3 regions of the Streptomyces sp. NA04227 genome follow, and region 1 is predicted to be linked to each of the others. Evidence: riboswitches for the same ligand, from Rfam matches in the RefSeq annotation. Region 1 holds a riboswitch; each other region holds the start of a gene.

The links. A riboswitch is a leader RNA that binds a small molecule or an ion and turns the genes downstream of it on or off. The one in region 1 is predicted to bind cyclic di-AMP.
Region 2: linked by a shared signal. The riboswitch ahead of HUT18_RS27805 (M23 family metallopeptidase) and the one ahead of HUT18_RS12030 (transglycosylase family protein) in region 1 are both predicted to bind cyclic di-AMP.
Region 3: linked by a shared signal. The riboswitch ahead of HUT18_RS18770 (M23 family metallopeptidase) and the one ahead of HUT18_RS12030 (transglycosylase family protein) in region 1 are both predicted to bind cyclic di-AMP.

What each region holds. Positions count from the first base shown of each region.
Region 1 covers NZ_CP054918.1:2,824,405-2,826,714, reverse strand. Annotated here, with positions in the region: gene HUT18_RS12035 (transglycosylase family protein) at 1-526, shown strand, start outside; cyclic di-AMP (ydaO/yuaA leader) riboswitch at 691-912, shown strand; gene HUT18_RS12030 (transglycosylase family protein) at 917-1,600, shown strand; gene eno (phosphopyruvate hydratase) at 1,966-2,310, shown strand, end outside.
Region 2 covers NZ_CP054918.1:6,553,463-6,555,772, reverse strand. Annotated here, with positions in the region: gene HUT18_RS27810 (GntR family transcriptional regulator) at 1-222, opposite strand, end outside; gene HUT18_RS27805 (M23 family metallopeptidase) at 441-1,223, opposite strand; cyclic di-AMP (ydaO/yuaA leader) riboswitch at 1,237-1,418, opposite strand; gene HUT18_RS27800 (pitrilysin family protein) at 1,623-2,310, opposite strand, start outside.
Region 3 covers NZ_CP054918.1:4,402,074-4,404,383, reverse strand. Annotated here, with positions in the region: gene HUT18_RS18775 (PrsW family glutamic-type intramembrane protease) at 1-218, shown strand, start outside; gene HUT18_RS18770 (M23 family metallopeptidase) at 331-1,380, opposite strand; cyclic di-AMP (ydaO/yuaA leader) riboswitch at 1,392-1,536, opposite strand; gene HUT18_RS18765 (PP2C family protein-serine/threonine phosphatase) at 1,759-2,310, opposite strand, start outside.

The sequences.
Region 1 (2,310 bases):
CAGCCCCACACCCCCCACCACCCCGAAGCCCACAAACCCCGATAACTCGGGCGATACCACCCCCGGAGGCAACAACTCCCCCGAAACCGGCGAGACTTCAAACCCGAAGCCCGCCCCTTCGGACGCCCCTTCGGACGCCCCTTCGGACGCCCCTTCGGACGCCCCTTCGGGCACCCCGCCGGACAGCCCGTCCGGCACCCCCTCGGACACTCCGTCCGACCCCCCCTCCGAAGACCCCACCGGCCGTCACCGCGGCGACCCGGCTCCCGACGACACCCCTGATGAGCACCCCGGCAGGGGCTCCGGCCGTCACTCGCGCCCGGGTGATGCGCCTGCGGGTGCGGAGGGTTCGTACACCGTCCGGGCCGGGGACAATCTCTGGGCCATCGCGGGTGCACATGACATCGAGGGCGGCTGGCCGGAGTTGTACGCGCTGAACCGGCAGACGGTCGGCGGCGATCCGGACCTCATTCTCCCCGGTCAGACGCTGTCTCTTGGGTCCGAATCGGACGCACGCAAAGGCTAGTTAGTGCCTTGATGTCCGTTTTGGTGAAACTGAGAGATGGGTCTCAGAAGCCCTGATCGTCTTTGGAAAACCGACGATCGCATGTTTACGGTCGTGACCGCTCGCCACAGCGGGCCCCTGTGGTCGTCACGCCGAATCCTGCCGACGTCCGCCGGGAACAGTCGTCGCGTCAAGCGCCGTTGGCAGGAGCGGGGGACCCAAGGTTTGCGCCGGGGCCCGTGCCGGCCGGGCAGCGAGCTGCTGCCCGCCCGCGGGAACCGGCTAGGGGTGAAGTCGCACAGCTGAAGCGTGCGGCCGGGCAAATTCGTCACCGGCTCGTCCGAGTCGGGGGCACCCCATCGGCCCGAACCCGACAGCTCACCTCGCAGGCGTCGGTGAGGGGATCACTCCATGCTGCTTTCCGGCAAGGGCAAGCACCGTCGCCCGACCTTCTTCAACCGCACCGCCCGCGTCGTCACGCTCGCCGGTGTCGCCGGCGCCGCGGTCGCCGCCCCGCTGGTCGCCACCGGCTCGGCCTCCGCCGCCACCGCCTCCGAGTGGGACAAGGTCGCCCAGTGCGAGTCCGGCGGCAACTGGTCCATCAACACGGGCAACGGCTACTACGGCGGCCTGCAGTTCAGCAGCTCCACCTGGGCCGGTTACGGCGGTACGCAGTACGCCTCGCGCGCCGACCTGGCCACCAAGGAGCAGCAGATAGCCGTCGCCGAGAAGGTCCTCGCGGGCCAGGGCAAGGGCGCCTGGCCGTCCTGCGGTGTGGGCCTGTCCAACACCCCGTACCAGGGTGGCGGCACCGCCGAGCCCGCCCCGCAGCAGGAGACCAAGCCCGCCGAGGAGCGTTCCTCGCGCACCGAGGACCGCAAGGCCCCGGCGAAGCAGGAGACCGTCAAGACCCCGACCGGCAAGAAGGTCGCCAAGGGTGACGGCGAGTACAAGGTCGTCAAGGGCGACACCCTCAGCGAGATCGCGTCCGAGCACAAGGTCAAGGGCGGCTGGCAGAAGCTGTTCAAGCTGAACGACGACATCGTCGACGAGGCCGACCTCATCTACCCGGGTCAGCGGCTCCACCTGAGCTGACCCTGCCCGCGAGGGCGACCCCGTCCGGACCGGGCGGCTTCACCCCCCTGGGTCCGCCCGGACCGTCACCGCTCTCGCAGACCGCCCCGCCCCGCGCGTTCTCCCCCGTACGCGCCGGGGCGGGGCTCTTTTGCGGCCGGGGTGTGCCCCGCGTCGTACGCACTCCGCACCCGCACAGGAAAGCCGAGTTCACCCACCACTCACCGGCTTCACCCGCATTCAGCCGCCTTTGTCCCCCATTTCGTCCCGGTGTGTGGGCCGTCGAACCTCGCCCGGGGTCACTGCGGCTAGGCTCTTGCCGCGTGGGCAGCCTCCACCGAGGGGCCGTCCCGCAGTCCCACGTCACATCCCAGAAGGAGATGCTCGTGCCGTCCATCGACGTCGTCGTAGCCCGGGAAATCCTGGACTCCCGAGGCAACCCCACCGTCGAGGTCGAGGTCGGCCTCGACGACGGCAGCACCGGCCGTGCGGCCGTCCCGTCCGGCGCCTCCACCGGCGCCTTCGAGGCCCTGGAGCTCCGCGACCAGGACGCCAGCCGCTACAACGGCAAGGGTGTCGAGAAGGCCGTCCTCGCGGTCATCGAGCAGATCGGCCCGGAGCTCGTCGGCTACGACGCCACCGAGCAGCGCCTGATCGACCAGGCCATGTTCGACCTGGACGCCACCCCGGACAAGTCCTCGCTCGGCGCCAACGCCATCCTCGGCGTCTCG
Region 2 (2,310 bases), 3.7 Mb from region 1:
GGCCTCCTGCTCGGTCGGCTCGGCGACACAGGCCCCGGCGTGCCTGCGGGTGAGCACGAAGCCCTCGGCCTCCAGGGTGCGCAGGGCCTCGCGCACCGGCACCCGGGAGACCCCGTAACGCCGGGCGAGGACTTCTTCCGTGAGGCGCCCGCCCCGCTCGTGGACCCCCGAGACGATGTCGTCCCGGATCGCCGTGCACACCGAATGCGCGGGAATGCGCATGACCGGACCTCCGCATTGATCCGCGCGAAACACTCTGCTTTGTCGCGCGCGCCGCTCACCGGCACGCGTTAGACGACTCTATTGCAGTGTGACTTGATTTCCGACGGCGAAGGGGAATCCGGGGATATTTTTTGGACAACACAAAAGCCCTCGGCGGGCAGGCCGAGGGCTTTCGTGGCATTTCGCACCGAGGTGCGCTCCCGGCCGGGAGCGGCGCCTCAGAGATTCACGCCGTGGGAGCGCAGATAGGCGACGGGGTCGATGTCCGAGCCGTAGTCCTCACCGGTGCGCGCCTCGAAGTGCAGGTGCGGCCCGGTGGTGTTGCCGGTCGCACCGGCGAGTCCGATCTGCTGACCGGGCGTCACCGACTGCCCCACCGCGACCCCGATCGAGGACAGGTGGCCGTACTGCGTGTACGTCCCGTCGTGCATCCGGATCACCACCTCGTTGCCGTAGGCGCCGCCCCAGCCCGTGCTGACGACGGTGCCGCGGCCGACGGCCCGGACCGAGGTGCCGGAGGCGGCGTGGAAGTCGACGCCGGTGTGGCTGCCGGAGGACCACATGCCACCACCGGCGCCGTACGAGGTGGAGACGTACGAGCCCTCGACGGGCAGGACGAAGGCGTTGAGGCGGCGGCGCTCCGCGGCACGTGCCGCGCGCTCCTTGGCAGCCCGCTCGGCGCGTGCCTTGCGCTTGGCCTCCTCGGCGCGGCGCTCGGCCAGTTCGGCGGCCTTCTTCTTGGCGGCCTCGGCAGCGGCGGCGGCCTCCTGGGCCTCGGCCTGAGCCTCGATCCGCTCGGCGAGAGAGGTGCCGACCCGGTCGATGGCTATCGCCCCGGCCAGTCCACTCTGCTCGACGGACTCCTCGGCGGCCCCGGCGGGTGCCGCGAGACCGCCGAGCACCCCGGCGGTGGTGAGTGCGGCGACACCGGCCGCGGTGGCGGACGTCCTGGTGAGGCGGCTCGGTCTGCGGTGTCTCCCGCGGGCACGGGTGATCGCCATGGGTGTGGCTGGTCCCTTCCTTCCCTCTCGCCTACCGGGTTAGCTGACGGGTTCGGAGCAGGAAGTCTCCTACGGACGCCCGCGAGGGCGGCCGATTCACCCCAGGAACTGAACTCCCGGACCGCGAAGGGCCCTTGGAGGCGGGTCCCCGGCTCCCCCGGCTCGCGCCTTCGGGGGACTCGGCGATGACTGTCCGGTGCCGCGGATGCGGCGCGCACATGACGAACAGCCGGAAGGACGCTAAGCGGGAGAGGTGGTGCGACCAAACCGATTCGGTCTTTTGTCGCCCATCACACAGGACATAGCGGTGCGTTCACCAGAAACCAGACAGCGAACGGCCCCGGTGGCGGTGCCGACACCGGGGCCGTTCGCTGCCGGCCCACGGACCGGCGACCGGTCCTACTGGCCGGTGACCACCGTCACTTCACCGATGCCGAGCGCACGCACCGGCTCCTCGATCTCGGCCGCGTCGCCCACCAGGACAGTGACGAGCCGGTCGACCGGGAAGGCGTTGACCACGGCCGCGGTCGACTCCACGGTGCCCGTCGCGGCGAGCTGCTGGTAGAGCTGCCCCTGGAAGTCGTCGGGCAGTTCCTGCTCCACCTGGTCGGCGAGCGTCCCGGCGACGGCGCCCGCCGTCTCGTACTTCAGCGGGGCGACACCGACCAGGTTCTGTACGGCCACATCGCGCTCCGCGTCGGTGAGACCGTCCGCCGCGAGGGTGCGCAGCACCTTCCAGAGGTCCTCCAGGGCGGGGCCGGTGGAGGCGGTGTCCACGGAACCGGAGATGGCGAGCATCGCCGCACCCGAGCCGTCCTGCGCGGAGCGCAGCACCTGGCTGAAGGCACGCACGCCGTAGGTGTAGCCCTTCTCCTCCCGCAGCACCCGGTCCAGCCGGGAGGTCAGGGTGCCGCCCAGGCAGTAGGTGCCGAGCACCTGGGCGGGCCAGACCCGGTCGTGGCGGTCCGCGCCGACCCGGCCGATCAAAAGCTGGGTCTGCACCGCGCCGGGACGGTCCACGATGACGACCCGGCCGGTGTCGTCGGCGGTGACCGGCGAGGGGCTGCCGGTCACCGCGGCACCGCCG
Region 3 (2,310 bases), 1.6 Mb from region 1:
CGGCACACGGCTGGGGCCCGCACGGCCGCCCGCCGCCGGGCCTCCCGCACCGGCCGTACGCCAACTGGCCCCAGCAGCAGACCGGCCCGCACCGCCCGCCGCCCCAGCACCCCTACGCGTACCACCCGCCCGGCACCCCGGCCCCGACCCCGGCCCCGGCCCCTCCGCCGACGCACCACGCCGCGCCCAACTGGCCACCGCGACAACGGCATTGGTGACCCCGGGCGCCGTGGGGCACCGCAACGACAACGGCACCCCACGGCGTGAGTACGCCATGAGGTGCCGTGTGCCGTGTACGTGTGCTTCGGCGCATCCGCCGCAGCGGGTGTCTCAGGGGTTGAGTCCCTTGGACTGGAGCCAGCCCAGCGGGTCGATGCCGGTGCCGCCCGGGGTGTGGACCTCGACGTGCAGGTGCGGGCCGGAGGAGTTGCCGGTCGAGCCGACGCGGCCGATGACGTCGCCGGTGGTGACCTGCTGGCCGACGCTGACGCTCATCGAGGACTGGTGGCAGTACCAGATCTCGGTGCCGTCCTCGAGTTCCAGGACCGTGCGGTAGCCGTAGGCGCCGGACCAGCCGGCCTCCTTGACGGTGCCGGAGTGCACGGCCTTGACCGGGGTGCCGGTCGGGGCGGCGAAGTCGAGGCCGGTGTGGTAGCCGGAGGACCACATCGAACCGGCGTCGCCGAAGTGCGAGGTGAGGGTGTACGAGGAGGTCGGCAGCGAGTAGCTGCGGGCCAGCTTGGCCAGGCGCTCGGCCTCGGCCTTGCGGCGGGCCTCCTCCTCGGCCGCCTTCTTGGCGGCCTCGGCCTTGGCGTCGGCTTCCGCCTTCGCCTTGCTCTGCTGCTCGGCCGCCTCCTCGGCGGCCTTCTTCGCCGCGGCCTGCTCGGCGGCCTGCTGCGCGGCGCTCGCGGCGGCGTCCTCCTGCTGCTCGGCCTGCTGGAGGATGCGGTTGCGGAGGTTCTCACCGGCCTCGGGCGAGACGCCACGGGCAGCGGTGCTCAGCGGGGCCGCGGCGGCCGGGTCGGCGGCCGCTTCCTCGGAGCCGGAGACCAGCGAGCCCACGCCGGGCAGGGACTTGGCCTCGGGCAGGGAGTCGGTGACCTTCGCGACGTCCGGGACGGATATCTGCACCGCGGGCTTGCCGCCCTGTGCGGTCGCGATGCCGCCCGCGCCCACGGCGGCGATGACACCGACACCGAGGACCGTGGAGCTGCGCGCGAGGCCGCCCCGCTGCTTGATGACGCGGTGTCTGCCGCGTACCGGGCGGACGGACTCGGCGGTGGGATTCCACTCCCCGGCTTGCGGGAGGGGCTCCTCGAAGCCGTAGTCCTCGTCACTGGGCAAGTAACCGGTGCGGGTGGCAGGGCCGTTGGACGCCACGGAGGCGTGCTCCTTTCCTTCCTTCTCGCCTACCGGGTTAGCTGACGGGTTCGGAGCAGGAAGGTCTCCTACCGTCGCCCCTCGAAGGAAAGGCGACCGATTCACCCCAAAAAGGTGGTTCCCCGGCTCCCTTGCGGGATTAGGCGCATGAGCACGGAGCCGACCCTTGTGACGGCTGTGACGACCGCGCTGCGTTATCGAACGTTAATAGACCCGGACCCCGTATTCCAAGAGTTCCCCGTGATCCTTGACGTCGGCGCAAGAAATTTTGCGGACATAAGGGTGCCGCATGGGGCGAGTTGGACGCGATTTTCGCCAACTTCCCAAACCCACAATCTCCTGACGGTGTGTCAGTTGTTATTCAGTGGCATCGCCCACTCACCGAAAGTCACTCCGCGTCCCCGCCACGGAGTCGTCGGCCCCTGTGTCGTCGGGCGGCGCCGTGACCGGGCGCCGCACCGCGAGCAGCGCCATGTCGTCCGTCGCGCCGCCGTCGGTGTGCCGGACCACTTCCTTCACCAGAGTGGCCAGCAGCACGCCCGGCGCCGGGAACACCCGCCCCTCCAGACGGGACACCGGGTCGTAGAAGACGCCGTCCGCGTTGCGTGCTTCAAGGAGTCCGTCGGTGTGGAAGAGCAGGGTGGCGCCGAGCGGGAAGTCGATCTCCTGGACACGGTCGGCGCCCGCGCCGCCGAGCTCGGCCAGGCCGATCGGCAGCGCGGCCCGGTCCGCCGTGAGGACGCGCAGCCCGCCGTCGCCGTCGAGCAGCAGCGGCCCGGGGTGCCCCCGGTTGAGCAGCCGTACCACCCGGCCCTCGTGCACGATCTCGGCGAGCACGGCGGTGGTGAAGTCCTCGAAGCCGTCGATGCCGCTGCGCAGTGCGGCCTCCCGGGCCAGGGCGTGTTCCAGGCGGCGGGCCACCGCCTCCAG